One region of the Herminiimonas sp. GW821-FHT09C12 genome, then DNA from elsewhere that is predicted to be linked to it. Evidence: riboswitches for the same ligand, from Rfam matches in the RefSeq annotation. Region 1 holds a riboswitch; each other region holds the start of a gene.
What was found. Region 1 has a riboswitch for thiamine pyrophosphate ahead of thiC (phosphomethylpyrimidine synthase ThiC). Riboswitches for the same ligand answer to the same signal wherever they lie in the genome.
Positions count from the first base shown of each region.

Region 2: linked by a shared signal. The riboswitch ahead of AC07N2_RS03680 (TonB-dependent siderophore receptor) and the one ahead of thiC (phosphomethylpyrimidine synthase ThiC) in region 1 are both predicted to bind thiamine pyrophosphate.
Region 3: linked by a shared signal. The riboswitch ahead of AC07N2_RS10585 (purine-cytosine permease family protein) and the one ahead of thiC (phosphomethylpyrimidine synthase ThiC) in region 1 are both predicted to bind thiamine pyrophosphate.

Region 1 covers NZ_JBWKPC010000001.1:403,521-414,135, reverse strand. The annotation lists gene glxR (2-hydroxy-3-oxopropionate reductase) at 1-608, shown strand, start outside; gene AC07N2_RS01920 (glycerate kinase type-2 family protein) at 694-1,959, shown strand; gene pyk (pyruvate kinase) at 2,036-3,454, shown strand; TPP riboswitch at 3,643-3,750, shown strand; gene thiC (phosphomethylpyrimidine synthase ThiC) at 3,861-5,774, shown strand; gene thiS (sulfur carrier protein ThiS) at 5,774-5,983, shown strand; gene AC07N2_RS01900 (thiazole synthase) at 6,070-6,867, shown strand; gene AC07N2_RS01895 (NAD(P)H-quinone oxidoreductase) at 6,982-7,959, shown strand; gene AC07N2_RS01890 (LysR family transcriptional regulator) at 8,043-9,026, opposite strand; gene AC07N2_RS01885 (HAD family hydrolase) at 9,171-9,503, shown strand; gene AC07N2_RS01880 (hypothetical protein) at 9,727-9,915, opposite strand; gene sucC (ADP-forming succinate--CoA ligase subunit beta) at 9,914-10,615, shown strand, end outside.
Region 2 covers NZ_JBWKPC010000001.1:771,635-782,249, reverse strand. The annotation lists gene ahpF (alkyl hydroperoxide reductase subunit F) at 1-128, opposite strand, end outside; gene ahpC (alkyl hydroperoxide reductase subunit C) at 220-783, opposite strand; gene AC07N2_RS03705 (class II aldolase/adducin family protein) at 1,103-1,867, shown strand; gene AC07N2_RS03700 (4-oxalocrotonate tautomerase) at 1,906-2,091, shown strand; gene AC07N2_RS03695 (DNA glycosylase AlkZ-like family protein) at 2,214-3,311, shown strand; gene AC07N2_RS03690 (GreA/GreB family elongation factor) at 3,458-3,994, shown strand; gene AC07N2_RS03685 (hypothetical protein) at 4,130-4,474, shown strand; TPP riboswitch at 4,651-4,754, shown strand; gene AC07N2_RS03680 (TonB-dependent siderophore receptor) at 4,814-6,958, shown strand; gene AC07N2_RS03675 (AAA family ATPase) at 7,039-7,563, opposite strand; gene pnuC (nicotinamide riboside transporter PnuC) at 7,563-8,177, opposite strand; gene AC07N2_RS03665 (oxidoreductase-like domain-containing protein) at 8,323-8,541, shown strand; gene AC07N2_RS03660 (polysaccharide deacetylase family protein) at 8,559-9,563, opposite strand; gene AC07N2_RS03655 (hypothetical protein) at 9,728-9,886, shown strand; gene AC07N2_RS03650 (CerR family C-terminal domain-containing protein) at 10,017-10,615, shown strand, end outside.
Region 3 covers NZ_JBWKPC010000002.1:137,007-147,621, forward strand. The annotation lists gene AC07N2_RS10575 (MacB family efflux pump subunit) at 1-1,589, shown strand, start outside; gene AC07N2_RS10580 (efflux transporter outer membrane subunit) at 1,600-3,015, shown strand; gene AC07N2_RS10585 (purine-cytosine permease family protein) at 3,052-4,341, opposite strand; TPP riboswitch at 4,393-4,492, opposite strand; gene AC07N2_RS10590 (methylglyoxal synthase) at 4,787-5,695, shown strand; gene AC07N2_RS10595 (phosphate/phosphite/phosphonate ABC transporter substrate-binding protein) at 5,766-6,578, opposite strand; gene AC07N2_RS10600 (LapA family protein) at 6,865-7,353, shown strand; gene AC07N2_RS10605 (flagellar basal body-associated FliL family protein) at 7,467-7,892, shown strand; gene AC07N2_RS10610 (DUF1289 domain-containing protein) at 7,970-8,182, shown strand; gene AC07N2_RS10615 (peptide chain release factor 3) at 8,297-9,967, shown strand; gene AC07N2_RS10620 (TAXI family TRAP transporter solute-binding subunit) at 10,127-10,615, shown strand, end outside.

The DNA of each region.
Region 1 (10,615 bases):
GCTCGATCTCGCCTATCGCTACTAAAGAATTCGCGAAAAAAATCAACGCTCTGGGTTGCGAATACCTGGATGCACCAGTATCTGGTGGCGAAGTCGGTGCTAAAGCTGCATCGTTGACCATCATGATCGGCGGTTCGGAAGCAGCATTTGCAACCGTTAAGCCATTGTTCGAATTGATGGGCAAAAACATCACTTTGGTTGGCGGTAACGGCGATGGTCAAACCACCAAAGTTGCTAACCAAATCATCGTTGCATTGAACATCCAAGCTGTTGCTGAAGCTCTGTTGTTCGCTTCGAAAGCTGGCGCAGATCCTGCAAAAGTTCGTCAAGCATTGATGGGCGGTTTCGCTAACTCCCGCATCCTGGAAGTACACGGCGAGCGTATGGTTAAACGTACCTTCAACCCAGGCTTCCGTATCGAACTGCATCAGAAAGATTTGAACCTGGCATTGCAAGGTGCTAAGGCGATGGGCGTGTCTTTGCCTAACACAGCAAACACCCAAGAACTGATGAATTCATGCGCAGCAAACGGCATGAGCGGTCTGGATCACTCGGCACTGTGCCGCGCGATCGAAATCATGTCGAACCACGAAATCGCCAAGGCGTAATTCGTCAACGACGTTTGTACTGCGGCCGACATTGCACTGATGTGTGATGTCGGTTTGATTCAAATTTTTTAAAAGTATCTCGTCCATGTCGATTGATCCACGTCAGTTTTTGAATGACCTGTATGCCACTGCAGTAGAGGCTGTGAGCGCACAGAAATGTATGCCTGCCTATTTGCCCAAGCAATCTGCCAAAGGTCGTACGCTGGTGATCGGTGCCGGCAAAGGTGCTGCCGCAATGGCCAAGGTTGTTGAAGATACATGGCCAGGCAAAGTGGAAGGCTTGATCGTGACGCGTTATGGTCACGGTGCTGATTGCAAACAGATCGAAGTTGTTGAAGCAGCGCATCCGGTACCGGATGAAGCAGGCCGTGCAGCAGCTGGCCGCATGCTGGAACTGGTCAAGGGTTTGACTGAAGATGATCTGGTGTTATGCCTGATCACAGGCGGCGGCTCCGCCTTGTTGAGTTTGCCGGGTGAAGGCATCTCGCTGGAACAAAAACAAGCATTGAATAAAGCATTGCTGAAAAGCGGTGCCACGATTTCTGAAATGAATTGCGTGCGCAAGCATTTGTCCGCAATCAAAGGTGGTCGTTTGGCCTTGGCATGCGCACCTGCACGTGTCGTTACACTGTTGATCTCCGACGTACCTGGCGACGATCCTGGTGTGATTGCCAGCGGTCCAACTTTGCCTGATCCAACTACCTGCGCAGAATCACTCGCGATTCTGAAAAAATACAAAATCGAGATTCCAGAAAATATTTTGAAGCATTTGGAATCCGGCGCTGGCGAAACACCAAAACCAGGCGATGCACGTTTTGCGCGCAATGAACATCACGTCATGGCAACAGCACAGCATGCGCTGGAAGCTGCTGCAGCCAAGGCACGCGAGCTTGGTATTACGCCCTACATTTTGTCCAACGATCTGGAAGGTGAATCGCGTGACGTTGGTATGGTGCACGCAGCATTGGCAAAACAGGTTGCGAAGTATGGTCAGCCTTTCGCCAAGCCATGCGTCATCCTGTCCGGCGGCGAAACTACCGTTACCGTGCGCGGTAAAGGTCGTGGCGGTCGCAATGCAGAATTCTTGTTGAGCCTGGCAGTGTCCCTGCAAGGTACGGCTGGTATTCACGCATTGGCATGCGATACCGACGGTATTGATGGCTCCGAAGATAATGCCGGCGCGATCTATCAACCTGACTCATGGACGCGTGCTACCGAGCAAGGCTTGAATGCAAAAGCCATGCTCGAGAATAACGACGGCTATGGTTTTTTCAGCGCACTTGGTGATTTGATTGTCAGCGGACCGACACGTACCAACGTTAACGATTTCCGCGCAATCCTGATTTTGTAATTTATTTTCCGCTGTGTTTGTATTGCAGGCATAGCGGTACCCATTTTTCATTTTTCATTTAAGAAGAAGATCTGTCATGAGACGTAATCGCAAAGCAAAAATCGTTGCTACCCTGGGCCCAGCAAGTGGTGATGTGGAAACCATCAGCGCATTGTTTGAAGCTGGCGTGGACATGTTCCGCTTCAACTTCAGCCATGGTTCGCACGAAGATCACCGCGCACGTCACGAAATCGTGCGTAGCCTGGAAACCAAATACGGCCGTCCAGTTGCCATCCTCTGCGATCTGCAAGGTCCGAAGATTCGTCTTGGCACCTTCAATGGCGATTCCGCTATGTTGACTGAAGGTTCGGAATTCGTGCTCGACCGCGATCAGACTCCAGGTGATGCAACACGCGTTTACCTGCCACATCCTGAGCTGTTCGCGGTTGTCAAAGCTGGTCAAAACCTGTTGTTCGATGACGGCAAAATTCGTGTTTCGATCGAAAGCAACTCGGGTGACCGCATCGTCACACGTGTGACTACGGGCGGCAAGATTTCAAACCGCAAAGGCGTCAACGTGCCAGACGCAATTCTGCCGATCCCTGCAATGACACCGAAAGATCTGGTTGATCTGGAATTTGCATTGTCGTTGGGCGTGGACTGGGTAGCTCTGTCGTTCGTGCAACAAGTTTCTGATATCGAAGACGCACGCAAGATCATCGGTGACCGCGCCCTGATTCAATCGAAGATCGAAAAACCAGCAGCAATGCTCGACATCGATGCGATCTGTAAAGCTTCTGACTCCGTCATGGTTGCTCGTGGTGATCTGGGTGTTGAATTGCCGATCTCGCAAGTGCCGCGCGCTCAGAAAGAAATCATCCGTGTATCGCGTAAATACGGTCGTCCAACTATCGTTGCAACACACATGTTGGAATCGATGACCGAATCGCCTATGCCAACCCGTGCAGAAGCATCGGACGTTGCCAACGCCATTTACGAAGGCGCAGATGCCGTGATGTTGTCCGCGGAATCGGCCAGCGGCAAGAACCCTGTTCGTGCTGTTCAAATGATGGACAGCATCATCAGAGAAGTGGAAAGCGATCCGGTCTACCGCACGCTGCTCGATGCACAGCAAGTGACACCACGTCCAACGGCGGAAGATGCAATCTGCAACGCCTTGCGTGACACCACGGCTGCGATCAAAGCTGTCGCTACTGTGACATACACCAAATCCGGTAGCACCAGCATGAGCGCTGCGCGTGTACGTCCGACTACGTCGATCCTGAGCATCACTCCAGAACTGAAGACCGCACGTCGTCTGGCATGGGTTTGGGGTATCCACTCGATCGTTGGTGGCAAGGATGTGCATTCTGTTGATGACATGGTCAGCGAAGCAGTGGCGGCGGCCGTGCATGAAGGTTTTGCCAAGAAGGGTGATTACATCGCTATCTCGGCTGGCTTGCCATTCGGTGAATCCGGTACGACCAATCTGTTGCACATCGCAACGGTTAAGTAATACAGCGCATTAGTTGTATTACAGTTTCTGGGAGATGGCAGTCTTGCCATTTTCCAGAACTGACATGAATGGAGTATTGCGTTGCAGTAACCCATTCATGTCAGATGTAAAAGTCTGACGTGGGTCAATTGACATAGTCGTTTTATGGCATAGACTACGAATCGTAGTTTGATTCACCTGTTGTAGAAGTAAAAAGCTAGGGGTCCTAGGTAGATGCGTTCCGCATTTGCCGGGTGAGAAAAACCCTTGAACCTGATCTGGATAATGCCAGCGAAGGGAAGCTACCGAGAACGTGTATTGCATCCGGCATCCGAATTGTATTTATCGATGTCCAAGCTGATACGGTACATGTTCTCGAAACCTCCTGAGCTGGCTCCAAGCCAATGTAGTTAGCCAAGGAGCCAAAATGAATGCCAATCCGAAATTTCTGTCCGCTACCGCCACGGTAGATGAAGCAGCGATCCAACCATTACCAAATTCCACCAAAGTTTATATTCAAGGTTCACGTCCGGATATTCGCGTGCCCATGCGCAAGATCACGCAATCCGATACTGCCGCATCGTTTGGATTCGAAAAAAATCCGGCGATCTATGTCTACGATACTTCCGGCCCGTACACCGATCCGGAAGCAAAAATCGATATCCGTTCCGGCCTCGACACACCACGTCTGCCGTGGATACTGGAACGCAGTGACACCGAAGAACTAGCAGGCCCAACATCAGAATACGGCATCGAGCGTTTGAACGATCCCAAGCTGGCTGAACTGCGTTTCAATCTGCATCGCAAACCACGTCGCGCACTCGCAGGCAAGAACGTGTCGCAGATGCATTACGCGAGACTAGGCATCATTACGCCAGAAATGGAATTCGTTGCGATCCGTGAAAACATGAATCGCCGTGCTTATCTGGAAGAGTTAAAACACTCCGGACCAAAAGGCGAAAAACTAGCCGAGCTGATGGGGCGTCAACACCCGGGGCAGTCATTCGGTGCAGCTATTCCGCAAGAGATCACAGCTGAATTTGTGCGCAGCGAAATCGCGCGCGGTCGTGCCATCATTCCTGCCAATATCAATCATCCGGAAATCGAACCGATGATTATCGGCCGTAACTTCCTGGTCAAAATCAACGCGAATATCGGTAACTCGGCAGTCACTTCTTCGATCGGCGAAGAAGTGGAAAAAATGACGTGGGCGATACGCTGGGGCGGCGACAACGTGATGGATCTGTCGACCGGCAAACATATCCATGAAACACGCGAATGGATCATCCGCAATTCACCTGTGCCTATCGGTACCGTGCCTATCTATCAGGCGCTGGAAAAAGTTAACGGCAAGGCGGAAGACCTCACATGGGAAATTTTCCGTGACACATTGATCGAGCAGGCAGAGCAGGGCGTCGATTACTTTACGATCCACGCTGGTGTGTTGCTGCGCTACGTTCCTATGACTGCCAAGCGCATGACGGGTATCGTGTCACGCGGTGGTTCCATCATGGCGAAGTGGTGTCTCGCGCATCACAAGGAATCTTTCCTGTATGAGCACTTCGAAGACATTTGCGAAATCATGAAAGCCTATGACGTGTCGTTCAGCTTAGGCGATGGTTTGCGTCCAGGTTCGATCTACGATGCCAACGATGAAGCGCAACTCGGCGAATTGAAAACGCTGGGTGAACTGACGCAGATCGCATGGAAGCACGACGTGCAAGTGATGATCGAAGGCCCGGGCCACGTGCCTATGCATCTGATCAAGGAAAACATGGATCTGCAACTGGAGCAGTGCCACGAAGCACCGTTCTACACGCTCGGACCATTGACGACCGACATCGCACCTGGCTACGACCACATCACGTCTGGCATCGGCGCTGCGCAAATCGGCTGGTACGGTACAGCCATGCTTTGTTACGTTACGCCGAAAGAACATCTAGGCTTACCGAACAAGGTCGACGTCAAGGACGGCATCATCACGTACAAGATTGCCGCACATGCTGCCGACTTGGCGAAAGGTCATATCGGTGCGCAGATACGCGACAACGCTTTGTCGAAAGCGCGTTTCGAATTCCGTTGGGACGATCAATTCAACATCGGTCTTGATCCGGATAAGGCACGTGAATTTCATGATGAAACTTTGCCTAAAGACTCCGCCAAAGTCGCGCACTTCTGCTCGATGTGTGGTCCGCATTTCTGCTCGATGAAAATCACGCAGGAAGTACGCGAATATGCCGCACAACAAGGCATCACTGAAATTCAGGCTTTGAAAAAAGGTATGGAAGTGAAGTCGATTGAGTTCGTGAAAAGCGGCTCTGAAATTTATCAAAAACAGTAATGATCAATATTGAAATAGAGCTCAATGGCGCTAGCCATCAACTCGCAACGTGTAAGAACGTTGAAGAGTTGATGGCTGATTTGTCACTATCAGGCAAAGCAGTTGCCGTTGCCATCAATCGCGAAATCGTGCCGCGTAGTCAGTGGCAGCAGCGGCAGTTACAAGCAGCTGATCGCGTTGATGTGGTGCGTGCGATTGGCGGTGGTTGATCACTGAAGTAAATACGAGGCAGCCACGAGCTGCCTCGTATGTTTGTTGCGTATTAATTTTGCATATCAAAGAAACAGGACTATCCATGACTACCCCAATCTTCTTCGACGACCAATTGACGATCGCTGGCACCACTTATCGCTCCCGCCTGTTGGTTGGCAGCGGTAAATACAAAGACCTCGAACAAACACGTGCGGCCAGCGAAGCCAGCGGTGCACAAATCGTTACCGTCGCGATTCGTCGCGTGAATATCGGTCAAGATCCGAATGCACCGAGCTTGCTCGATGTCTTGCCACCTTCTGAATACACCTTGCTGCCTAACTCGGCTGGTTGTTACAACGCTGCCGATGCGGTTTATACGCTGCAACTTGGTCGTGAAATCCTCGGCGGCCACAAGCTGTGCAAACTCGAAGTGCTGGGTGATGAAAAGACCCTGTTCCCGAATATGCCGGAAACCCTGAAAGCCGCTGAGACCCTGGTCAAAGATGGCTTTGACGTCATGGTCTACTGCAGCGATGATCCGATTCAAGCTCGTATGTTGGAAGACATCGGCTGTGCCGCCATCATGCCTCTAGCATCGTTGATCGGTTCCGGCATGGGCATCCTCAATCCGTGGAATTTGTCGCTCATCATCGAACAAAGCAAAGTCCCGGTCATTGTTGATGCAGGTGTTGGTACTGCTTCCGATGCTGCGATTGCAATGGAACTCGGTTGCGACGGCGTCTTGATGAACACCGCGATTGCTGGTGCGCAAGATCCAGTCCGTATGGCGCATGCAATGAAACTGGGCATCGATGCAGGTCGCAATGCTTACCTGGCAGGTCGTATCGCCCGCAAATTCGCCGCATCCCCATCGTCACCGATGGCTGGACGCGTGGTGTAAGAAGAATAAGACCGTGTTGCGCGGGAATTATGCGGAATGTTGAGTTGATTGGCAGATAAATGGATTATCGAATATCCTTGCTGCCTTCAACGTCATCACATTAAAGGATTTACCATGCGCGCAATCGAGATTACTCAGCCAGGCCCACCAGATGTATTGAAGCTCTGTGAGCGCCCGATGCCAGAACCTAAGGCTGGCGAGGTACTGATCAAGGTGCACGCCGCAGGTATCAACCGTCCTGACGTGTTGCAACGCACTGGTAACTATCCTGTCCCTAAGGGTGCATCGGATTTGCCAGGCTTGGAAGTCGCGGGCGAAATCGTCGGTGGCGATCTGGCCGGTAGTGATTTAAAAATCGGCGACATGATTTGCGCACTGGCGCAGGGTGGTGGTTACGCTGAATACTGTACAGCGCCTATCGAGCAGTGCTTGCCGATTCCAAAAGGTCTGGATGCAGTCGAAGCAGCATCCTTGCCAGAAACCTTCTTCACCGTATGGAGTAACGTCTTTGATCGCGTCGGTTTGAGCGGCGATGAAACATTGCTGGTGCAGGGCGGCACATCCGGTATCGGTGTAACGGCGATCCAGATCGCCACGGCACTCGGCCATCGCGTATTTGCTACAGCTGGTAGCGATGACAAAGCCCGCGCCTGTGAAGTGATGGGTGCTGAACGCGGTATCAATTACAAGACAGAAGATTTTGTTGAGATCGTCAAGGCCGCTACCGGCGGCAAGGGTGTTGACGTGATTCTCGATATGGTTGGTGGCGATTATGTGCCGCGTGAAATTCGTTGCCTCGCCGATGATGGACGCTTGGTCTTTATCGCACTGTTGGGTGGCAACAAGGCAGAAGTAAGTCTGGGTCAAATTCTGCTGCGTCGTTTGACGATTACTGGTTCAACTCTGCGTCCGCGTCCTGTTGCATTCAAAGCGGCGATTGCGAAGCAGTTGCGTGAACGCGTCTGGCCTTTGATTGAAGCTGGCAAGATCAAGCCAGTGATCTATCAAACTTTCCCATTGGAAGAAGCAGCGCAAGCGCATGCCTTGATGGAAAGCAGCACGCACATCGGTAAAATTATCTTGAAGCTGTAAGTTCAAGTTAATACGATAAAAAAGCCCGCTAGTCTTGTTTGACTAGCGGGCTTTTTAAATTCTGATACGGCATATTCGTTACATCATTTTTTGTTTTTCGGTAGCGATTTGACGGGGACATTACTTAATTGCTGCTGTCCAGGTCTTGGACTGTAACGGATGAGGCGCTCGATCAATTCAGGTCCTTCTGTCAGCAGGAAGTTTTTAAACGCTTGCGCGACAGGCGGCAGGCGTTTGTTTTTCCGGTGCACGATATACCAGTTCAACATGACGGGGAAACCTTCGACATCCAATACGGCCAGACTGCCAGCCTGCAATTCCAGACTGATGGTGTGTGCTGATAGGAAGCTGATACCCATGCCCGCGATCACGGCCTGCTTGATGGTCTCGGTACTGCGGATTTCCATCGCGATATTGAGGTCGTTGATGCGCTCACCGAATCCGTCTTCCATCGAATGCCAGGTATCCGAACCTTTTTCCCGGACGACAAAGGGTTCATGCATGAGCGTACTCATAGGGATATTTTTTTGCGACACCAGAGGATGGTCAGGCGCTGCCACGATCACATAAGGATGAGGTGCAAAAGCCTCGTTGATCGTATCCATATCGGTAGGTGGGCGCACCATGATCGCAATATCGGTCAGATTGCTGGTCATCTGATTCAACAGACCTTCGCGATTGTGCACAGACAGATTCAGCGTCACACCTTGATGACTGCGCGCAAATTCAACCAACAGGCGCGGGAAGAAGTAATCGCCTGCGCTGATCACGGCCACATTCAATTTGCCGCCGGTGATGCCCTTGAATTGGGTCATCGCATCTTCCGCTTCCTGGAACTGCTGGATGATGCTGCGACTGTAGTGCAACAGTTCCGCGCCGCCCGGCGTCAGATAGATTTTCTTGCCTAGTTGTTCGAACAGGGCAAGCCCGGCGTGCTCTTCCAGCTTTTTAACCTGGGTGGAAACCGCTGGCTGCGTCAAATGCAGTTCTTCCGCAGCACGAGAGAAGCTCAAATGGCGGGCAACGGTCTCAAAAACCTTCAGTTGCCGGAGTGTTGCGTTCTTCATAGGGTGTAGTACTCGATGTATAAGCTAAAAGGAATCATTATGATCAAATACTTTAACTATTCCTAATCATTTTTTACCCCTAAGATGCATTTAAGTTTGAAAAAACACCAAATAAGTACCAAAAGTACATACAGGAGAATTACTATGCTCAAGGTCGCGTTGAATCAATATGCTGATGATGCAGCAGATTTGCATCGTAACGCCTATAACGCGGCGTTTTATGAACTTGGCTTGAGCTGGTACTGGGATGCGAACACCGACGATGATCTTACCGTCATAACAGGTGGCCGTAACCGTCTTCAACATTATTTGAATACATGCCAAGCGCATCTTTTGAAAGTGTATGAAGCCGATTTCCTGATTGAAGCTATACAAGCCGCCAAAGCACGCTGCTATGAAACCATGACTGCCTCCGGAACCCGCGTAACACGCTCGGTGAATTGGGCCGAATTTCAGCGGGGTGAAGTAGGCGTTTGAGCACGGCATCCTTGTGGATTGTGTCATGACCTGACCGCAATCGCAGTGGATGCTAGGCGATTTGACTGTGTACATCAACCTATCGGTTCGATGTTGCGCCGCGTCAAATTTGCAGCTCACTCCCTTTAGTTGTATCTGATGCGAAATGTTGTTCGCTTGTTCGCTATTTCTTAATCGTTTTTTGCATAAGTACATTCGATTAAGGCGCGACAAGTATCGAATCTTAACCGTGGTCAAGGATATCGAGATACGCTTCTCGGACAATCCACGTCACCGTTTTATTCGGTTTTGCAACAGTTGAAATGAGCAGCTTTTTTGCTGGGAGTATCAACGGTTTTTGCGTGGATTTAAGCAAAGTAAAATTATCGTAGCGGTTCGCTGCCAAAAATTGATTATCAATAAGGACAATCATGAATATCCACGAGTATCAAGGAAAAGAAATACTGCGTAAGTACGGTGTTACGACACCAAAAGGTTTCCCCTGTTTTTCCGTAGATGAAGCTGTACAAGCTGCCGAAAAACTCGGTGGCAAAGTCTGGGTTGTTAAAGCACAGATTCACGCTGGTGGTCGCGGCAAAGGCGGCGGCGTTAAAGTTGCAAAATCGCTCGACGAAGTACGCAAGTACGCGAATGACATTCTCGGTATGACACTGGTAACACATCAAACTGGACCTGAAGGCCGTTTGGTAAAACGTCTGTTGATCGAAGAAGGCGCGGACATCAAGAAAGAACTGTACGTCGGTATGGTGGTTGATCGTGGTAGCCAACGCGTTGCCTTGATGGCATCCAGCGAAGGCGGCATGGACATCGAACACGTTGCTGAACACACTCCTGAAAAAATCCACAAGGTATTCATCGACCCAGTCAAGGGTTTGCTCGATAGCGAGGCTGATGACATCGCCCGCAAAATCGGCGTACCTGAAGGCTCGGTTCCACAAGCGCGCGCATTCATGCAAGGCTTGTACAAAGCATTCGACGAAACCGATGCATCGTTGGCTGAGATCAATCCATTGATCGTCACTGGCGACGACCGTATCGTTGCACTCGACGCGAAATTCAATTTCGATTCGAACGCAATGTATCGTCATCCAGAAATCGTTGAAATGCGCGAT
Region 2 (10,615 bases), 370 kb from region 1:
ATTTCTTGCAGCAGTTCCTGCAATTCACGAGATTTATCGCTGCCATCGAGTGACGCGACGATCTCGATCGGTTGCACGATCTTTTCCAAATAAGCGGCTAATTGGGTTTTGAGATTTGCATCCAACATGATGGTCCCTACTTTCTTTACGATTTAAATTAAGTCCTGCATGTCCGGGCCACACGGCCCGGACAATATTGCAACTACTTCAAATTACAACTTAGATTTTGCCGACCAGATCCAGCGATGGAGCGATGGTTTTTTCGCCTTCTTTCCATTTAGCTGGGCAAACTTCATTTGGGTGCTCTGCAACGTATTTAGCTGCTTTCAGTTTACGCAGTGTTTCCGAAACGTCACGAGCGATTGCATTGTCATGCACTTCCAGAGTCTTGATGACGCCTTCTGGATTGATGACGAAAGTACCGCGCAGTGCCAAACCAGCTTCAGGAATGTGTACGCCGAATGCGTTGGTCAATGCGTGGGTTGGATCGCCAACCAGTGGGAATTTTGCTTTGCCAACTGCTGGCGAAGTTTCGTGCCAAACTTTGTGCGAGAAGTGGGTATCGGTAGTCACGATGTAAACTTCTGCGCCCAGTTTTTGGAATTCTGCGTAGCTATCAGCTGCATCTTCAACTTCTGTTGGGCAGTTAAATGTGAAAGCTGCTGGCATGAAAATCAGAACGGACCATTTGCCCTTCAGGGATTGCTCGGTAACTTCAATGAACTTGCCATTATGGAAAGCTTGGTTCTTGAACGGCTGGACTTGAGTATTAATAAGAGACATGTCGTTATTCCTATACGGGGTTAAAAAATGGTGTGAGTACGAATAGTAGAGGACCATCAATCATTTGTATAATTGATTTATTTTACAAATTCGATTTGTTTTCGCTATCGACAAGCGTTGCAGCAACGTTCCTTCGCTAACGAACCACCTATTATGCAGTTTTACTGCGACTAGGGTATGACAGTCCTGTTTCCGGTATAAAAATGGATAGTAAACGGTGGATTTCAAGAGGAATCGGCATCTGTCCGACTATGACTTTATAATTTCATCCTTCGTGACGCTCAAGGCGTCTTTCGCTACAGATTATTAGCAAGGTGATATGACTACCCCAACAATCCAGACTCCACCGACCGGTATCAGTGCCGCCGAATGGCAGGTTCGTATCGATCTCGCCGCCTGTTATCGTTTATGCGCGTTAAAGAATTGGGATGACCTGATTTACACGCATATCTCCGCCACCGTGCCGGGCGAAGATGGTCGTTTTCTGATCAACCCTTTCGGCTTCCGTTTTGATGAAATTACTGCATCGAATCTGGTGAAGATTGATTTGCAGGGCAATATCATCGGCGATCAGACTTATCGCGTGAACGTGACCGGTTTCGCAATCCACGGTGCCGTGCATGCAGCGCGCGCGGATGCGATGTGCGTCATGCATTTACATAATGAAAATGGTGTCGCCGTCGGTATGCAACAAGGTGGCTTGCTGCCTTTGTCGCAACACGCGATGCGTTTCTATCAGCAGATGGGTTATCACGACTATGAAGGTTTGGCCTTGTCGCCAGTCGAGCAGACGCGATTGATTGAGCGCCTCGGTGATTATCCGGCAATGCTGTTGCGCAATCACGGCACGCTGATCAGCGGCCGCACGATAGCGGAAGCCTATGTATTGATGGATACGCTGGATAAGGCGTGTTCGTTCCAATTGAAAGCGCAATCTGGCGGCGGTCCGCTGAATATTCCACCGCCAGAAGTGTGTGCAAAAACGTACAAGGAATTGCTCGGCGACGGCTCACCCGAAGGCATCCTCGAATGGCCATCTTTGCTGCGCAAGCTCGATACCTTGTCGCCGTCCTATCGCGACTGATTTATTCATTATTCTTATCAACTAAAAAAGGAAAACTCATGCCAACTATCAACGTCCAATTATTTGAAGGTCGTACCGTCGAACAAAAACGTGCTTTCGTTAAAGCCGTCACTGAAGCAACTGTCGCCACACTCGGCTCCAGCGCTGAATCCGTCGATATCATCATCGAAGACGTGAAGCGTGAAAACTGGGCAACTGGCGGCAAGCTGTGGTCTGACGTTTAATCTTTATGTTGATGTACACGCGGCCATATCCGCACATTAGGCTGGCGGATGTCTGCTGTACATCAGTGACCTCATCTCGGTGATGACAGTGATGACGTTCTGCTCTGTGCTTTAATTCCCACATGCCAACTGACTCGAGTCTCGAAGACCTGCGCCGCTACGCGGTCGCGCGCACCCTGTTTACGCCGACCACACTGCCGGCAGCGATCCAGCGTCTGGGTTTTGTGCAAGCTGATCCGATTCGTGCCCCGGCTCGGGCGCAGGACTTGACGCTGCGCCACCGTGTCAAAGACTATCGTGCCGGCGATCTGGAACGTCGTTACGCGCGTCTGGCGATCGACGAAGATTGCCTGGTCAACTACGGCTTCCTGCCCAGCCAGCACTTGGCGTTGATGCATCCGCGTCAGGCCAAGAAAGTCTGGGATACCGAGACACAGCGCAAGGCCGCAGACGTGCTGGCCTTCGTGCGTGAACGTGGCGTGGTTCATCCGCGCGAGGTTGATCAGCACTTCGCGCACGGGCGTGTAAAGAACTATTGGGGTGGTTCGAGCAACGCCAGCACGCACCTGCTAGACGGTCTGCACTACCGCGGCCTGTTGCGGGTGCAGCGGCGCGATAGCGGCACGCGCGTTTACGAGGCGGCTATGCATCCGGCTGCAGACGACAGTCCCGCTGCAAGCGCCCGGCGCGCAGCTGCTTTGATTGACCTGGTGGTGAGCAAGTACGCACCGCTGCCAGCCGCCAGCCTGACCTATCTGGTGAGGTTGCTCGGCTACGGCGCACCACATCTGACGGCGCAGACCCAGGTCGCGCTGCGGCTGGCGCGCGAGCAGCTGGCCAGTTGCCGCATCGACGGGACCACCTGGTACTGGCCTGCCGACGAAACCCCCCGCTCGCGCCGTTACGCCATCGATGACAGACTGCGGCTGCTCACTCCTTTCGATCCCGTGGTCTGGGACCGGCACCGTTTTACGCTGTTTTGGGACTGGACGTACAAATTCGAGGCCTACACACCACCGGCCCGGCGCCAGTTCGGCTACTACGCGCTGCCGATGCTCTGGTATGGCCAAGTAATCGGCTGGGCCAATGTGTCGACGCGCGAAGGCCGACTGGAGGCAGCATTCGGCTATGTGGCCGGCGCAGCGCCAAAAGGTGCGGCATTCCGCAGTGCATTGGACGAGGAACTGCAACGCATGGAGCAATTCCTCGGCTTGTGTTGATGCAGAGGGCACTTGCACTTCAAGGCTTGATGGGCACCTCATGCGGCAAAATTTCCGATTGAGATCTGCGTGCAGTAGCGCACAGTAGCTTCTGCAGGGATGCGTTAAGGTAGCCGTTCATGCATAAGCAGTGCAGGAGTGCGACCATGAACAAGGCTTTTGTCAAAGAAACGGGCGACGACGATACGCTATCGTTGCAACCGGAGATGCCGCTAGACGTGAAGAATTACATCACGCCAGAGGGATATCAGGGTTTGCAAAATGAGTTATTGGAATTGGTGGAGGTCACACGCACCAATGTTTTGCAAAACGAGCAAGACGGTACAAATCAAACATCTCTGGAGTTTGATCCCGAGCGCACGCTGCGTGAAATAAACCAGCGTATCCACTATCTACAAACGCGTTTGGAGTCTGCAGAAATTGTTGATCCAAGCGTGCATGTCGATGGCGATCAAGTCTTCTTTGGCGCAAGCGTCACCTATAAAAACGAAATTGGCGAGCAACACACCGTCACCATTGTTGGTCTGGATGAGCTGGACCCGGCGCATGGCAAGATAAGCTGGCTTGCACCACTTGCACAAACATTGCTCGGTGCACACGAAGGCGACACCGTATTGCTGGAAAGTCCAGCCGGCACAGAGAAATTGCAGATCATGGACGTACGTTATCCACGCAGTAGTTGAACCGGATGCGGATGGCAGTGTCCTATAGATAAGCGCATAGGCATGAGATGTCTGTGACAAGTACCAGATGGAATGGCTTGATCAGCGTCAAGCCTTGCATGCCCTGAACACTCTTCATATAGCAAGGAGTTCCAAATGGCACATCATGATTCTTCAACAAAATCCAAGACAGTTACGAAGCATGCAGCAGCACCTGCATCACATTCGCGTGAAGAACGCCAATTGGATGATGCGCTGGAGCAAACCTTTCCTGCCAGCGATCCGGTAGCGGAGATGCCGACTGAGACGGTGGCATCTGAAGGAGAAGTAGCAAAAGAAACATTGCTCGATATCGCGATTGAAATGACTTTTCCCGCCAGCGATCCCATCTCGGTTTCATCCGGTATTACGCATATACAAAAATCACCGGATTCAGCCAACGCGCATTTCGATCATCAAAATAGTCACGAGTCGGAAAAAAGCGAGAAGAGTAAAAAATAGAAATCAATTCGTCGTGCCAGGCATTCGTTCTGCACATCTTTGATAGTCACGCCGCCTACTTCCACGCCTCCGAAGACTAGCCATCTTGCCAATTGATCCTGGTTAAGATCGGCGAAATTCGCTGCAAAATACAACAAAAATGCCATTTCGCACGCTTATTCTTTCGTGTTAGTATGCGGCCACGCTAGGGGTCCTGAAGAGCTAAACGTCTTCGGGTGAGAAAAAACCCTCCGTACCTGACCTGGATAATGCCAGCGTAGGGAAGCGCAAAGTCCACGCAATTTCTTTGTCCATTCCTTCGCACGCATTCGTTTTTTAACGCGATTGATTGAACAAAACATGTCTGCATCACACTCCCGTCGTTCCCTGATTGCCTTGGCTGTTGCGCAAGCTTGTGCATTTGCGCCTGCTGCCATGGCTGAATCTTCCGAAAACGTTTTGCCTGAAGTTGTTGTGACTTCCGATACAAGCAAGGACGGGATTGCGCGCAATGCGAGCATAGGTGGATTCTCGGAAGCGCCCTTGCGCGAGACGCCGGCATCCATCAGTGTCATCACGCGTGAACAGATGCAGGATCGCAGCATACGCACAGCCACCGACGCGGTGAAATACGATGCGAGCGTACAAAATTCCTATAACGCGGTTGGTCTGTCCGACTGGTTCGCGATACGTGGTTTTGTACTCGATCAGGGATCCAGTTATCGCAAAGATGGTTTGGTCATCCTCGCGCAATCGTCGATTCCGATGGAGAACAAGGAAAGCTTTGAAATTCTCAAGGGTTTGGCCGGTTTGCAGTCAGGTATTGCATCGTCGGGCGGCGTCCTGAATTACGTGACCAAGCGTCCTACCAATGCACCTTTGCGCACAGCGACGGTTGAGGTGAGTGAGCGTGGCACGCGCTATGCAGCGGTTGATCTGGGCGGGCGTTTTGAAGATCAGCGCTTTGGTTATCGCATCAATGCGGCAGTGGAAGATATACGTTCTTACGTGCGTGGTTCCAATGGCGATAGGCGCTTCGTGTCCGGTGCCTTTGATTGGCGCATCAGTCCACGTGCCTTGTTGCAAGTCGATGTCGACTATCAACATAAATCGCAATTGACGGTGCCTGGCTTTCAGTTGCTCGGCTCTGACTTGCGCATTCCTACCGGCGTCAGCGGCAAGACCATGCTGAACGATCAGCCGTGGAGCCGTCCAGTTACCGATGACACCAATAATCTGGGCGTGAAGTTTGAATATGAATTGAACGATAACTGGCGTACTACTTTGCAGGCCAACGCGTTTGCCTTGCGTAGAGATGATGCGGTTGCCTTGTCTGTCGGTTGTCCGGCAACTTTATCGTTCTCCAATTATTGTGCGAATGGTGATTACGGCTTATACGATTTGCGGCGCGATAATGACAAGCGCACAGTGAATACTACGCAGGCTTTGTTGCAAGGTAAATTCAGCACCGGCACAGTCAAACATGAATTGACGACGGGTGTATCGACATTGAATCGTCGCGATAGCTTTGCCGATTATTTGTTCGATTTCGTCGGTACCGGCAATATCTATAACCCGGTGTATTACAACTACACCTTGGGGCCGACGAATCCCGTCAGCCTGCGTCGCAAGGATAACGAGCGTTCGGTCTTCATGCAGGACATCCTGAGTCTGACGGATAAACTCAAGCTGCATGCCGGTGTGCGTTACACGCAATTGAAGCGCGATCAGTTCAATGCTGGTGGCACATTGCTGCGTCATACCGACGAAGGATTTGCCTTGCCGAATGTAGCCTTGGTGTTTAGTCCACAAGAGAACTGGTCTATCTATGGTTCTTACTCGGAAGGTTTGGACCCGGGCGGTGAAGTTCCTGACGGCGCGACCAATCAAGGCACGGTCTTGGATCCGTCGCGCAGCCGACAATATGAGGTAGGTGTCAAGACAGATATCACCAGCAATGTCAGTGTTGCGGCCGCTTTATTCCAGATCAAGCGCACCAATGAATACATCGATTCCAGCAATACCTATGTGGTAGCTGGCGATGCGATTCATCGTGGTGTTGAGTTATCCGCACAAGGTCGTGTCACGCGCAATCTGATGATCGGTGCCAGCATGACGGCCTTGCAAGCTATCGCGGAAAATACCGGTGATGCACAGATAGAAGGCAAACGCGTCGGTAATGTGCCCAAGCTCAAATCGGCTCTGTACATGGATTACGCATTGCCGCAAATGCCTGCGTTGAAACTCAACGGAACCTGGATCTATTCGAGCAGCAAGGAGTTTGTGCCGAATCGTGATATTCGCACCGCTATCCCTGGTTACAGCGTGTTGAATCTGGGTGCGCGTTATGCGACCAAGGTCTCCGGTGTGAAGACAACCTTCCGCTTCGGTGTTGATAACGTCTTCAATAAATTCTACTGGGGCGACGCATCGAATGCCTTTGGCGGGTATCTGATTCCTGGCGCGCCGCGTGTCTTTAGACTGTCAGCGCAGATGGATCTTTAATCGCAGAGTTTTCATCGCAGCACTGATGAATACGCCACCACTAGGATCGGAAATCTAGCGGTGGCGTTTTTATTACGTGTCTACTTTTTTTCAGATAAATACTTCACCACTTGCTGTACACGTTGTTCTACTTCCCCTGATACCAAGAGAAAAGGGATGGTTTCTGTAGCGAGTGTAGCCAGCAACAGTGTGTGAACTGCTTGCCGTACATCATCAGATTCGCGTTGCAGACCATCAGCGATCCAGGGAGTGCTTGGCTCAGTGACGACAGTGAAGCTGTATCGATGCGCGCGGACCAAGTTTTCCAACGCCGTGTCTATGCTGCCAAAATAGAACTGACTGTAAACGCTAGTCATCAGCGGCGTGGTATCGCAAAACAAAAATGAATTCGCGTTTCGTGCTGCATCGTTTTCCCTTGCAAGCTGCGTATTGGCAATCATGAGTTGTTCTGACTCCTGCGGCGTACGCTGTTTTTCTTCTACAAACTCACGCAGATATTCCGGTACCCAAGTGGTACGGTAATGCGCAGCTAATGCTGCAGCCAAGGTTGACTTGCCGGTTGATTCTGCGCCGAGTAGCGCAACACGTAATGGCGTTGTGCTCATCAATTAATGACTTCGGCAGATTGGTCTGCGAGAGATTTTTTCCAGATGCGCAATCCAACGGCAGCCAGGATCACAAAAAGGGAAAACAGCAAGGCAGTGAGATACAAATTCTTGTGTATGTACAAGCCGATGTAAATCAGATCGATGCCTATCCAGACGAGCCAATTTTCCAGTTTTTTACGTGATAGCAAGAGCTGACCAACCAAACTACCCGAAGTCAGGAAGGCATCGATATGCGGCACGTCGGTATCGGTGAACAGACGCAGGAAGGAAGCGATAGCAACAAAGCCGAACAGCCATGCGAGTCCTGAATATAGCCACCCTTTTGACGTAAGGCGCGACACCAGCACGCCATGATGCGAGACGCCGCCGAACAACCATTGATACCAACCCCACAGCGAGACGGCGATAAAGAAAAATTGCAGCGACATATCGCCATACAATTTGCTGTCGTAAAACACAACGACATACAAGGCGGCTGATGTGATGGAGAATAACCACGCCCATGGAGATTGGCGGATATTCAATACAACCATGACAAGCGCGAGCGCGAACGATACGATCTCAAGAAGTGAGGTGTGGACCAAACCGAAGAGCGTGAGTGGATCGTTCATGCAAGGTATGCGAGTAGATTTTTGTTGATGCAGATGATGGAGCGGACGAACGCGTATTTTGAGCTGAGTATGAATACGCAGCACATGCGACTCCGCAGTATATTAAAGAAAGCGACACCTCGAACGCTATTTCTACATTTTCAATATGCCTACAGCCAAGTATCCCGATGATGCACCACCCGTTCCGCCGGTGCGGCCAGACAACGACGAATGTTGTCATAGCGGTTGCGAGCCATGCATTTTCGATTTGTATGAACTTGAAATGGAACGTTATCGCCTTGCGTTGAAGGCATGGGAACAGCGCATGGAAGACAGCAAATCACGTAAGAAAGTGTCGCGTAAAGCACCGCTTCACTCAAAGTGATTTGTATGGCATCCATGTCAACGCCATATCCAGCCCCATAATCCCGGCAGTACTACTGGTTCTGATCCATCTTTTACCGTACGTGCCAGTGCGGCGCGTTCAAGCGCAGCACGATCTTTGTAAAAAGCCTGATCGCTGACAGGCACATTTAATTCCTTGGCAACGTCGAGCAATATTTGCAGATATTCATTCAGGTGACGCGCCGTATAGGAATTGGTGTCGTGGAAGGTAACGACGATGGGAATGACATCGTCGACGAGGGGCAAGCTTCCTGCAACCATCTTGGTTCGCATAGCTGCGAGTTGATTGTGTAAATTGATACGCCTGCGCGGACTACCGTTGAAGCCCCATGTTTTGCCATCGTTTGCACTCAGATCCGTTAGCAGCATGTGCAAGCCGTGTGCTTGATATGCAGTAAACGTACGAGTGTCATAACTCCAATAAGGTGGTCTTACTAAAGTTGGGGCCGTGCCGGTCGTGCTGCGTATATCAGCAATACCATTTTCCAGCGAGGCGATGAAATCTTCTGGTGATAAAAAGCGATGATTGCTATGCCCAGAAGTCGATGTATGAAAGCCGATCAGATGACCTTCTGCATATTCACGTGCCAATAATTCACGTCCCGGTGAATGTAGTGTCGTACCACGTGTCTGCACAAAGAACAGAACTTTAATGCCTGGTTGTACCGGGTTGTGAGCCAGATCTCCAAGTATGGATTCAGTTGAATTCTTATAGCCCGAAGAGCTTGGGCCATCATCGAAAGTCAGCAAAAAACGAATAGGGTGCGAAATCGGTTCGCTTGTTGAAACGTTTGACGGCAATATCAGCGCGCAACCGGACAATGCCAGACTGACAAACAGAATGGCTCCTGCGAAAAATATTTTCTGGAAGCGCGCGTTGAAGTTGATGCGTGTTTGCACAAGATGATTGCGGAATGTATGTGTGGCGATGTGTGGCATGAGGATGGTGAGTTGAGCGTGCTGAAATGACAGGCGCAAGCGTAACTGAAAGAAGGTTGGCAAGTTTGCTTTCCTGCTTTCTGGAAAACGAAGATGACGCAGATAGACAACAGCTTGCCATGTAGGAATTTCCCCACAAGCAATCGGCATGAACACCTATAGTTTCCCCAGTTCATCTTCTATACATTACAAACTTATCGAAAGCTGCCTTGAGAACGGGAATCAATATGATCAACATAGCGAAAATCTTATCAACGACGGGCATGATCGTCGCCATGGGATGGTTTGCGATGAGGCCGGAGTTCGCTGCGGTACTGGTTGGTATTTTGTCCTTATCCGTTTTCATGCTGACGTTTCTACCAATCACATCGGATAGCAAGCGCTAACTTACCCAGAGCGTAAAGTGCGCAATGCACATAGCGTTGGCTTTCAATTAAGCAATATTTGACTGCAAGAAAACACAATCAAACGATTTAATTAAATCAAACGTTTGATTTATGTGCTCTAATGCTGGTCATGACTACTACCAGCAATAAATTTTCCCCCAAGCCGCAGCATCCTGCCGATTCCACTAATGCGGATGGCGAGGCACGCAAGCAACGTTCCGATGGTGCCGAGGCGCGTGCGCGCTTATTGCAGATGGCCTTGCGTTTGTTCGCCGACAAAGGCTTCAGCAAAACCTCCACCCGTGAAATCGCGCAGGCGGCCGGCGTCAATATCGCATCGATTAAATATTATTTCGGCGACAAGGCGGGTTTGTATCGCGCCGTGTTTACCGAACCCATGGGCGGCCCGTGCGAATACACTCCCGTCAATCAAGACACACTTACTTTGCATGAATCGCTGGCAGGTTTCTTCACCAATTTTCTGGAGCCCTTGAAGCAAAGCGATCTGGTGCAACTATGCGTGCGTCTGCATTTCCGCGAAATGCTGGAACCGACTGGTTTGTGGGAGGAAGAGATAGGTAGCAATATCAAACCCGCCCACGCCGCATTAGTTGCGATTCTGATGCGTCATCTGAATGTGACAGAAGAAGATGATGCAATACATCGATTGGTATTTTCCATAGTCGGTCTGGCTGTGCATCTGATGATTGCGCATGAAGTCGTTGATAC
Region 3 (10,615 bases), on a different contig from region 1:
GCCTGCCACCGGCCGAACGACATGCGCGAGCGCAAGCCTTGCTGGCGGAACTGGGCCTGGCCGAACGCTCACATCACCGGCCGAATCAATTGTCCGGTGGCCAGCAGCAGCGGGTGTCAATTTCTCGTGCGCTGATGAATGGCGGTCGCATCATCCTGGCCGATGAACCGACCGGTGCGCTGGACAGCAAGAGCGGGCAGGATGTAATGAAGCTGCTGGCGGATTTGTCGGCGCGCGGACATACAGTCTTGCTGATTACGCATGCGAAGGAAGTGGCCGATCATGCGCAGCGCCTGATTGAAATCAAGGACGGACATATCCTGTCCGACCCGGGACCGGCGCAGCAGTCACCGACGCAGGAAGTATTTGTGCGACCGGTGGTGGCCGGTGTTGGTTCGCGTCTGGCCGATATGCTGGAAGCGGCCAAGATGGCGTTGCGTTCACTGCGCGCGAACTTCTTCCGTTCGGTGTTGACCTTGCTGGGTATCGTGATTGGTGTGGCCTCCGTGATTGCAATGCTGGCAATCGGCGACGGTGCCAAGGCGGAAGTGGTGGAGCGTATCAGTGCGATGGGTTCCAACCTGTTGTTGGTGCGTCCGGGTGTGCCGAATCAGCGCGGCTTCAATAGCACCGCGACATTGGTGGTGGATGATGTGCGCGCGATCGATGAATTACCGAATGTGCTGGCCGCAGTGCCGGAGCAAAGCAGTAGCGTCACCTTGCGCTTCGGTACTTCGGATACTTCAACCAGCGTGACGGGTACCTCAGCCAAATTCCCATTGGCGCGGCAATGGCCGGTGGCACAGGGTACTTTCTTCAGCGAAGAAGACGAATCGAATTACGCTGCGGTCGCAGTACTGGGCAAGACCGTCGCCACAGCATTGTTTGGTGAAGACAATCCGATTGGTGAATTTGTCCTGGTGAATAATCTGTTGTTCCAGGTGGTCGGTGTGATGTCGGAACGCGGCGCTTCGCCGATGGGTTCGGATCAGGATGATGTGGTGTTCGTGCCGTACTCAACCAGCAGCCTGCGTTTGTCCGGCCAGCGCTATCTGCGTAACGTCACGGTGGCGGTAGAAAACGTCGATCACATAGATAACACGCAGGAAGAAGTCGACAAATTGCTGCTGGAACGCCACGGTACCGTCGATTACCAGATCCGCAATATGGCTTCCATCATGGAAGCGATGGAGCAGACACAAAATACGCTGACTATCCTGCTTGGTTCGATTGCTGCGATTTCGCTGCTGGTTGGTGGTATCGGCGTGATGAACATCATGCTGGTGTCGGTGACTGAACGTACACGAGAAATTGGTATTCGCATGGCAACTGGTGCACGTGAGGCCAACATCATGCAGCAGTTCCTGATTGAAGCCGTGGTGGTATCCGCAATTGGTGGCGCCATCGGTGTGATTGGTGGATTGGCGACGGCAGCAGTGATTGATGCCTTCGGTACGCCGATTAAATATTCGCCGACACCGGTCTTGCTCGCCTTTGGTTGCGCGTTCATGACGGGATTGGTGTTCGGTTATTTACCAGCTAAAAAAGCAGCGCAACTCGATCCTGTGGTTGCCTTGTCGGCAGAATGAAATGACATCCATGACTACACATTTTATTTTTCGTCGTACCCGTCTCGCGCTTGCTGTTGCAGCGCTGATGACATTGAGCGCGTGTGCCAGCCGTATCGATGCAACGCGGCCGAATCTTGAGTTGCCTGCAACCTGGGCCGAAGCATCACCTGCCGGCATTGAATTGCAGCGCGACTGGTGGCGCGGTTTCGGTTCGGATGAATTGTCTGGCTTGATCGATCAAGCCTTGGCGGCCAATCCGGATTTGAGTATCGCGGCAGAACGCGTGACACAAGCAGAGATTACGGCACGTAGTGCCGGCGCATCTTTGTTCCCATTGTTGACGGTGAGTGCGAATACCAATGTTGGTTCTAACAAGCCGGGACCTGTCAGTACCGGCTGGAACAAAACAGAAGGCTCCGGTGTGGCGCTCAGCATGGCCTACGAGGTCGATGTATGGGGACGTGTCGCGGCGGTTGCCAGTGGTGCCAACGCATCGCTGAATGCCAGTCGCTACGATCTGGAAACCGTCAGGCTGACGCTCACAACCGGCGTTGCGAATGCTTATTTCCAAACACTGGCTTTGCGTGTGCGTTTGCGTGTTGCAGAGAACAATCTGGCGATTGCCGAAAAAGTGTATGCGATAGTCGAGGCGCGTTATCGCTATGGTTCCGCATCCGCGCTGGATATGAGCCGCCAACGCGGCACCGTACTCACGCAACGTAATACCCTGTTGCCTTTGCAAGTACAGGAACGGCAAACCGTAAGTGCCTTGGCAATTTTGCTTGGACGTCAGCCGCAAGCCTTGCAGGTCGCTGAACAAAATTTGACTACGCTCAATGTGCCGGAGGTCAGTCCGGGTTTGCCATCGACATTGATTACACGTCGGCCAGATATAGCGAGTGTGGAAGCGCAACTGTATGCGGCTGATGCCAATGTCGCAGCGGCGCGTGCTGCATTGTTGCCGACTATTTCATTAACAGGTGCTGCTGGTAATTCCAGTGCTGCTTTGCTCGCGCTTGGTAATCCGGCGTATAGCGTGGGCCTTACCGCTTCCATCGTGCAAACTTTATTCGATGGCAATCGCTTGCGCCTGCAAGTGGAAACCAGCGAATCGGTACGTCGTCAATTGATTGAAAATTATCGTCGCACGGTTTATGCATCGTTGAAAGAAGTCGATGATGCGCTCAGCAATGCGGGTCGTAATTTTGCACAGGAACAGGCGCAAATCGAAATCAAGAAAGAAGCAGAGCGCGCATTGAAATTATCCGAGTTGCGTTATCGCGAAGGTGCGGACGATTTGAATACGCTGCTGGATGCGCAGCGTACTTTGTTCACGGCAGACGATACATTGGCACAACTGAGGTTGTTGCGTCTGACCGGCACCACTGATGTATTCAAAGCATTGGGTGGTGGCTGGAGCAGGCCGCAAGTCGAAGCGAAGTAATAAGATGGATGATGGAGAATATCCATCATCCACGGATCAAGCAGATTGCAATGCCGGGCGACGTGACATCCGGTAAATACTTCCCAGCAGCAGCGTGATAGTCAAACTTGGCAAAGCGGAACCGACTACCGGCCATAGAAGTGGGCAGATGTGGAAGGCAGCAATGCCGATCAGCCAGATGGCAACAGGTACGACATTCACACCTTTATCTGTCGCTTGTCCCTTCGCTGCCAATTGCGAAATGACGACGCCGAACAAAGGCACGAAGACCGAGCTGAGCAAGAGCAGGAAAGGTTCCAATCCGTGCATAGGCAGGAAGAGTGCACAGCCGGTGGCAACCAAGGCGAGTGTAATGCCCCAGAAACGTATCGTGAATTTTCCATTCAGGAAGTTGAGCGAGACTGAACCGGAATACACATCGCCGTAAGCATTATCCATCTCATCAATCAGAATCAGACCAAGCGCAATCAAGCCACCTTGTGCCAGCAATAAAGTGGTCATCAGATCGGCACCAGGATTGGATGTGCTGACGATCAAGACGCCTAAGGCGTGACACCAGATATTTGCCACAGCAAAGCCCAGCCATGTACCGCGGAAGGTGCTGGCGCCAGCTTTGCCATAACGGGCAAAATCAGCGACCAAGGGCAGCCACGACACCGGCATCGCCATCACCAGATCGATTCCGGCCAGCGTACTCATAGAACCGTCACCGGATCTGTTCCAGATTGCATCCAGACCTTGTACTTGCGCTTTCAAGACAAATTGATAGGTCAGCCAGATCAGCGAAAGAATAACCAAAGGCAAACCGAAGCGACCGACAAACCAGCGCACCAAACCTATCATCGAACCGGTTGCAAGGCCAACTAGCAGCAGACCCCAGAACAGCGCCGTGACATACGGCAACCAGATTGCGTCTATACCTGTGATGTCCTTGATCAAGGCAGTCGTACCATCGCGCATGACGACTAGTTCAAACGCGCTCCAGCCTATCAATTGAACGACGTTCAAAATCACCGGCAGTTTGGCGAACGATGTACCCAGGGTTTGGCACATCAATACCGGACTGGACAGGCCGCGTTCAAATCCTATGTAGGCAACCAGGCCGAGCAGAGCTGCACCGAGCAGCGAGCCGACGATAATGGCGAACAATGCTGTCTGCGTACCGAGAGCGGTGCCGAGAAATGCACCGATCTGCATAACGAGCAAGCCGACGCCGAGACTGAACCACAGTGCAGCGTGATCGCGGAAGGAAAAAACTCTGTCAGCCGCAGGAATAGGTGTGAAGGCGGCATTGCTTGCTGCCGTAGGTGCGTTTGGTAAAGCCATCATCGTCTTTCAAAATAGATGGCAGGTAAGCGGATTCGATGCCGGTGTACGGCGATGGATTGTGTGCTTTCCTGCGCGAGAATTATCTCAATCAGGTTCAACGGGTATCTCTCACCCACGCATCAAATGCGCAGGACCCCGAGCCAAGAAGGTCAAACTGGGCGCTACTTTGAGCCAAAAACGGCGGATAGGCAAGTTGTATGTAGCGGGAAAGCGGCTAGGCAGAAGGCGTAGCGGGTAGTTGAATGCAGAAATTGCAGAAGAAAGTGTCGGGCCGCACGATAAAACAGGGAGGGGGAGCGGCCCGACGAAAACACATAAATACTGTATGTATGAACAGTATGCTATCACAGATCAGGAATGTCACAAGTTATTCATCGACAGGCGATATACTTAAGTTGACGCACTGCAATGTTGCAGCGCTTAGCCTCCTTGACTGTTTAATATGCCCGCTTCTCGCCGTAATTTCCGCATCGGATTAGCCACTAGCCGTACTCACCAAGACGCCCGCGACTCCGCACTGGCCCTCTTACTCAATGGTAGCCGCGTTGCGATTGAAGAGCATTTGCAACCTGAATTGATCGTGGTCGGGCGCACGCTGGATGCCATGGATCATCTCGGTTTGTTGAAAGATTATCCGCGTATCGAACGTTTCCCTTACGGTCGGCATGGCGGTTTGATGAAGCTGGTTTCGCGCGTGGTGGATAGTGATCCAGAGCGTCGATTGGATGCTGTCATTTACTTGATGGATCCGGTCGATCCTTCGTCGACATTCCCGGAAGCAGTCGCTTTGAAGCGGCAATGCGTGATTCATGGCAAACCGTTTTTATCGACGCTGGCTGGTGCACGTGAATGGCTGGAGCTGGAATCGATCGCGATTGGCGCAGCGCCAAATCACGAGCTGGATGCTACGTTCGATTTGAAGAATGAAGGCATTGCGATGATTGCCCACGATGCGATGAAAGATCGCATGCTGGACATTGCAGAGCGTCATTTTGCGCTATTGGATCAATTTGGATTCCGCTGTGCGACTGGCACGACGGGGAGTTTGCTGAACAAGCTCGCACAGAAAATCAAAGGCGAAGAAGCCGGCCGCAATTGGGTCCAACCTTATCTGAGCGGCCCGATGGGTGGTGATGCGCAGATCGCAGAATTGATACTGGATAGGCAGCAGTGTCGTCGTGTTTTGTTTTTGGAAGATCCGCATGTCGCGCGTCAACACGAAGCGGATATCCAGTTGCTGGAACGTGCGGCGCGCACGGTGACGGATTATGCGCTGTGTATCAGTAACGAGAAATGCGGAGAGCGGTGGCTGGATTTGCTGGAGCAGCGCGTCAGTTTGTGCAGAAGTTAAGTGGGTATTTAAAAACTGACCGATAGCAAAAAGGCCTTCACGATCATCTGATCGTGAAGGCCTTTTTTAATTACAGACCCAGACGTGCAGTTGCTTCATCCATGGCAGCTGCATTCCATGGCACAAAGCCGGTCATGCCAATTTTGGACAATGCATTTTTACCTGCTTCGTTTTCCGATAAATTCAGCAACAGGTTTTTGACTTTTTCGCGTTCTGCGTCACTCAGTTTTTTCGAGGCCAGGAATTGCTTTATTGGAATCGGTTTCGTTTCGCCCAGTATGCGGCCGCCTTTGGCAACCCATGCTTTTGCAACACCGGCCGAACCAGTAACGCCGGCATCGACAAAGCCGTTTTCAATCATGAACGGTACGGCGTCCTGATAGCGAGTCGGTGTGTATGTTTTTTCCGGATTAGGGAAGCGTAATTCGTGCAGATTGGCGGTGAACATCACTGTGGTGATGGATTCTACCGACGGTACGCCGATTTTCTTGCCACGCAAATCCTGCATGGATTTCAATGGCGATGCTTGTGCAACCATCACGCGGGCGCGGTAATCAGTAAAACCTTTGGCGGTGACCAGACCTTCATAACCGTTCTTTTTCACTGCTAGCAGGCCGACATGGGCAGGATGTATGAATGCCAAGTCGTATTTACCTTCGGCCAGGCCTTTTTCAAATACTGCGTATTTGTCGACGGTTTGCAGTTTCACATTCTGTTTCAGCTCTTTTGACAGCAATTGCAGAAGTGGCTTGTAACGCTCACTGGCTGGGCCGCCGTCCTGGTAGGTCACACCTTCGTTTATGGCCAGGACCAGATCTTGTGCCGCTGCGGAATTGATGCCCGCCGCCAATACTGTCATTGCCAAAAGAGATGCGAGTTTCATAAGCGGCGCTCCGTATAGAATTGTTTTTATTGGGTAACTAAATGTAGTCTGAATGTTACATTAACAAATGTGTCGGATAATAGGTTTCTTGTAGCTCTAAGTATAAATACGCAACAGTTTATTTAATTTATATCAATACATGGAGCCAAGACTGAGATGGGCCGACATGATGTGATACTGCTATGAGTGCCACATGTAAGTAGTACGTATTTGTTCGATGCAAGTAGTTAGTCAGGTTGTTTGCTTATTTTTTCGATGTGCCAACAAAGAAAGGAGCGAGACCACTATGCAGATTCGTACTTTGTTTTTCGTTATCATCCTTGGAGCCATAGGCGCGCTTGCCGCGTTAAATTGGAATACGTTCAATACACCAACCGAACTCTGGCTTGGTGTGACAACCGTACAGGCGCCGCTGGGCTTGGTCATGCTGGGATTGACAGCCTTGCTCACGTTTTACTTCCTGGTCTGTATCCTTTACCTGCAATCCTCCGTCATGCTGGAAGCGCGGCGTCATGCGAAGGAATTGCAAAACAGCCGTGAACTGGAAGCCTCTCGTTTTAGCGAGTTGCATCGTTTCATAGACGAAAAAACACAAACGGTTGTGAAGCAGGATGCTGATGAGCAGACTGCACTCATAGAGCGATTGGAAAAGCTCGAGACCGGTGTCGTTGCAGCAGTCGAGCAATCCGGTAATACATTGGCCGCGTATATAGGTGAGTTGGAAGACAGGCTGGAGCGCGGTGGTAATACGATCACGCCAAGTCGGCCTGTATAACTGCTTGCATTGTTAAATCGTCATGATTGTGAATTGCTGAGGCAAGAACACGATTTCGGGATGAGACATCAGTTAAACTAGCAGCCAGTCATTTTTCTTCCCGAAATCTTCTTATGGTCAAAACCAAGCAATCCGGCAATCTGTTGATCACGATACTTGGCGGTACGCTGGCCATAGGAGCGGTTGTCGCCATCGGGATTGCGATCGCATGGTTTTATTTCAAGCCTAGTGCACAGCAGTTAAGCCCTATTGCGTATTCCAATTTTGGTCCGATGGTGGTGCGTTCTTCGCAACTGTCGATCAAGGCGACCGTTGCGCTGCAAACGCATAAGGAAGATGCCGCATGGGTACAGCGCAACAAGGCGGCCTTGGATGTTGCCTTGCAGGCAGCGCTGGCCAATGTCGATTCGCAACGCGTGAGAACGCCGGAAGGTGCTGCATACGTGCAAGAAATGTTGCGCGATGTGGCGAATGCAACCCTCAAGACACGCAGCGTTCAGGAAGTGTTGTTGACTGATTACATCGTTCAGTCGAACTGATTCTGGACGCATCAATAGCAATATGCGCATGACGCTTCAGGCGTCGGCAATATAAAGATACACCGAATATTTTCAGTATGAGTAACGCAGACAATCCTTCCGACCTGCCGCGTAGTTCATTGCGGCCCGATTCTCCTTGTGCAGGCTATTGCTCGACTTCGCATGGCGATGAAGTCTGCAAAGGTTGCGGCAGAACCTTCGATGAAGTGATCAATTGGATCATTTACGATGATGATGAGAAGGCCGCTGTATGGGCACGTCTAGAGGCCGCAGGATTAGTAAAACGTTAAGTATTCTGCCTTTGAAGCATCCCGTCGTTCCTTAAAATCCCCGTCAGTCATAGACGCATTAGACTTCAAGGCCAAGAGTCGGTAGACTTTAGGCCTTTTTCCAAGGGCTACTCCATGTCCGCCGCGCCCGAATTACCAAGCTCCGATTCCGCTGAAGTAGAAGCGTTTGAATCGCGTACAGTTTCTTCTGAATTGATTAACAGCGAAGTTGCGCGCCGTCGCACCTTCGGCATCATCTCGCATCCGGATGCGGGTAAAACCACGCTGACTGAAAAACTGCTGCTGTTCTCCGGTGCGATTCAGCTCGCCGGTACCGTCAAGGGTCGCAAGAGCGGACGCCATGCGACATCTGACTGGATGGAAATCGAAAAGCAGCGCGGCATTTCTGTCGCCAGCTCGGTCATGCAGTTCGAATACCGCGATCACGTTGTCAACCTGCTCGATACGCCAGGTCACCAGGATTTCTCGGAAGATACTTATCGCGTATTGACGGCGGTCGATTCTGCCTTGATGGTGATTGATGCCGCCAAGGGTGTAGAGACGCAGACGATCAAGTTGCTTAATGTCTGCCGTATGCGCAACACACCTATCATCACATTCATGAACAAGCTGGATCGCGAAACGCGCGATCCGCTGGAATTGCTGGATGAGCTGGAATCGGTACTCAAGATCGAATGCGCGCCGGTTACCTGGCCGATTGGTATGGGTAAAAATTTCCGCGGCGTGTATCACTTGCTGCGCGATGAAATCATGTTGTTCGCACCAGGTAGCGAGAAGGCGGATCAGACGTTTGAAGTTGTCAAAGGTATCGACAATCCGCGTCTGGCAGAAATGTTCCCGCAAGAGATCGAACAATTGAAGATGGAAGTCGAACTGGTGCATGGCGCTTCGCATCCATTTGAGTTGGACGCCTTCCTCAACGGTACGCGTACGCCTGTATTCTTCGGTTCCGCGATCAACAACTTCGGTGTACGTGAAATTCTGAACGCCTTGCTCGATTGGGCGCAGCCGCCGCGTGAGCGCGATGCAACCGTGCGTGCCGTCAAGCCGACTGAATTGCCGTTCTCTGGTTTCGTTTTCAAGATTCAAGCGAATATGGATCCAGCTCATCGCGATCGTATTGCCTTCTTGCGCGTATGTTCCGGTCGCTTCGAACGCGGCATGAAGATCAAGCATTTGCGTCTGAATCGAGAGATCAAGGTATCCAGCGTTGTGACCTTCATGGCATCGAGCCGCGAGCAAGTAGAAGAAGCTTACGCCGGCGATATTATCGGCCTGCCGAATCATGGCAATATGCAGATCGGTGACAGTTTTTCCGAAGGCGAATTGCTGCAGTTCACTGGCATTCCTTACTTCGCACCGGACTTCTTCCGTTCGGTACGCATTCGTAATCCGCTGAAGATCAAGCAATTGCACAAGGGTTTGCAGCAGTTGGGCGAAGAGGGCGCGATTCAAGTATTCAAACCGGTCAACAGCAGCGATCTGATTCTGGGTGGCGTCGGTGTACTGCAATTTGAAGTGGTCGCGAGCCGCTTGATGAATGAGTATGGCGTTGATGCCGTATTCGAAGGCACCAGCATCAGCAGCGCACGCTGGATTACCTGCGATGACAAGAAGATGTTGGCTGACTTTGAAAAATCGTCTGCTGGCCATAATCTGGCTCACGACGCTGCTGGCAATCTGGCGTATCTGGCCAGTTCCGGCGTCAATTTGCGATTGACGCAAGAGCGTTGGCCTGCAGTTACTTTCCACGAAACACGTGAACACGCAGTCAAGCTTGCCTGATTGAATGTCTCGCATCCCATCGCTGCCGCGTAGCGATGGGATGGGATGATTTCCTTACTCCCATTCCATATAACTGCTGATAGGCAAGACAGAATGCTGTGCTTGCTTCATTCGTGCATTCTTGGCATCGTGTAGCCAATTGTTTGTAATAGGAACGACATGCCGAAAATTTTCAAATTCACTCAATTTTCCTTGCGCGACTTGATCGTCACGGCCGGGCCGATGACGGTCCTGGTAATTGCGCTCTGTTATGTCGCTTACCGCTTGGTCGATCCTACGCCGCCAACACATGTAACGCTGGCGACCGGACAGGAAAATAGTGCGTACGAAGAATTCGGTAAAAAGTATGCGGCGGCCCTGGGCAAATTCGGTATCAAGGTGACGCTGGCACCATCGCTGGGTTCGCAGGAAAATCTGCAGCGCTTGATGGATCCAGATTCGGGTGTCGACATTGCATTTGTGCAAAGCGGTTCGATAGATCAGGAAGCGGCCAAGGAAGCCGGACTGGTCTCGCTGGGTAGCTTGTTCACGGAGCCGATCTGGTTGTTTTATCGCGAGAGCAAGCACATCACACAGTTGACGCAATTGAAGGGCTTGCGCGTCAATGTTGGGCCGGAAGGAACTGGTGTGCCGAAGTTGTTCAAGACT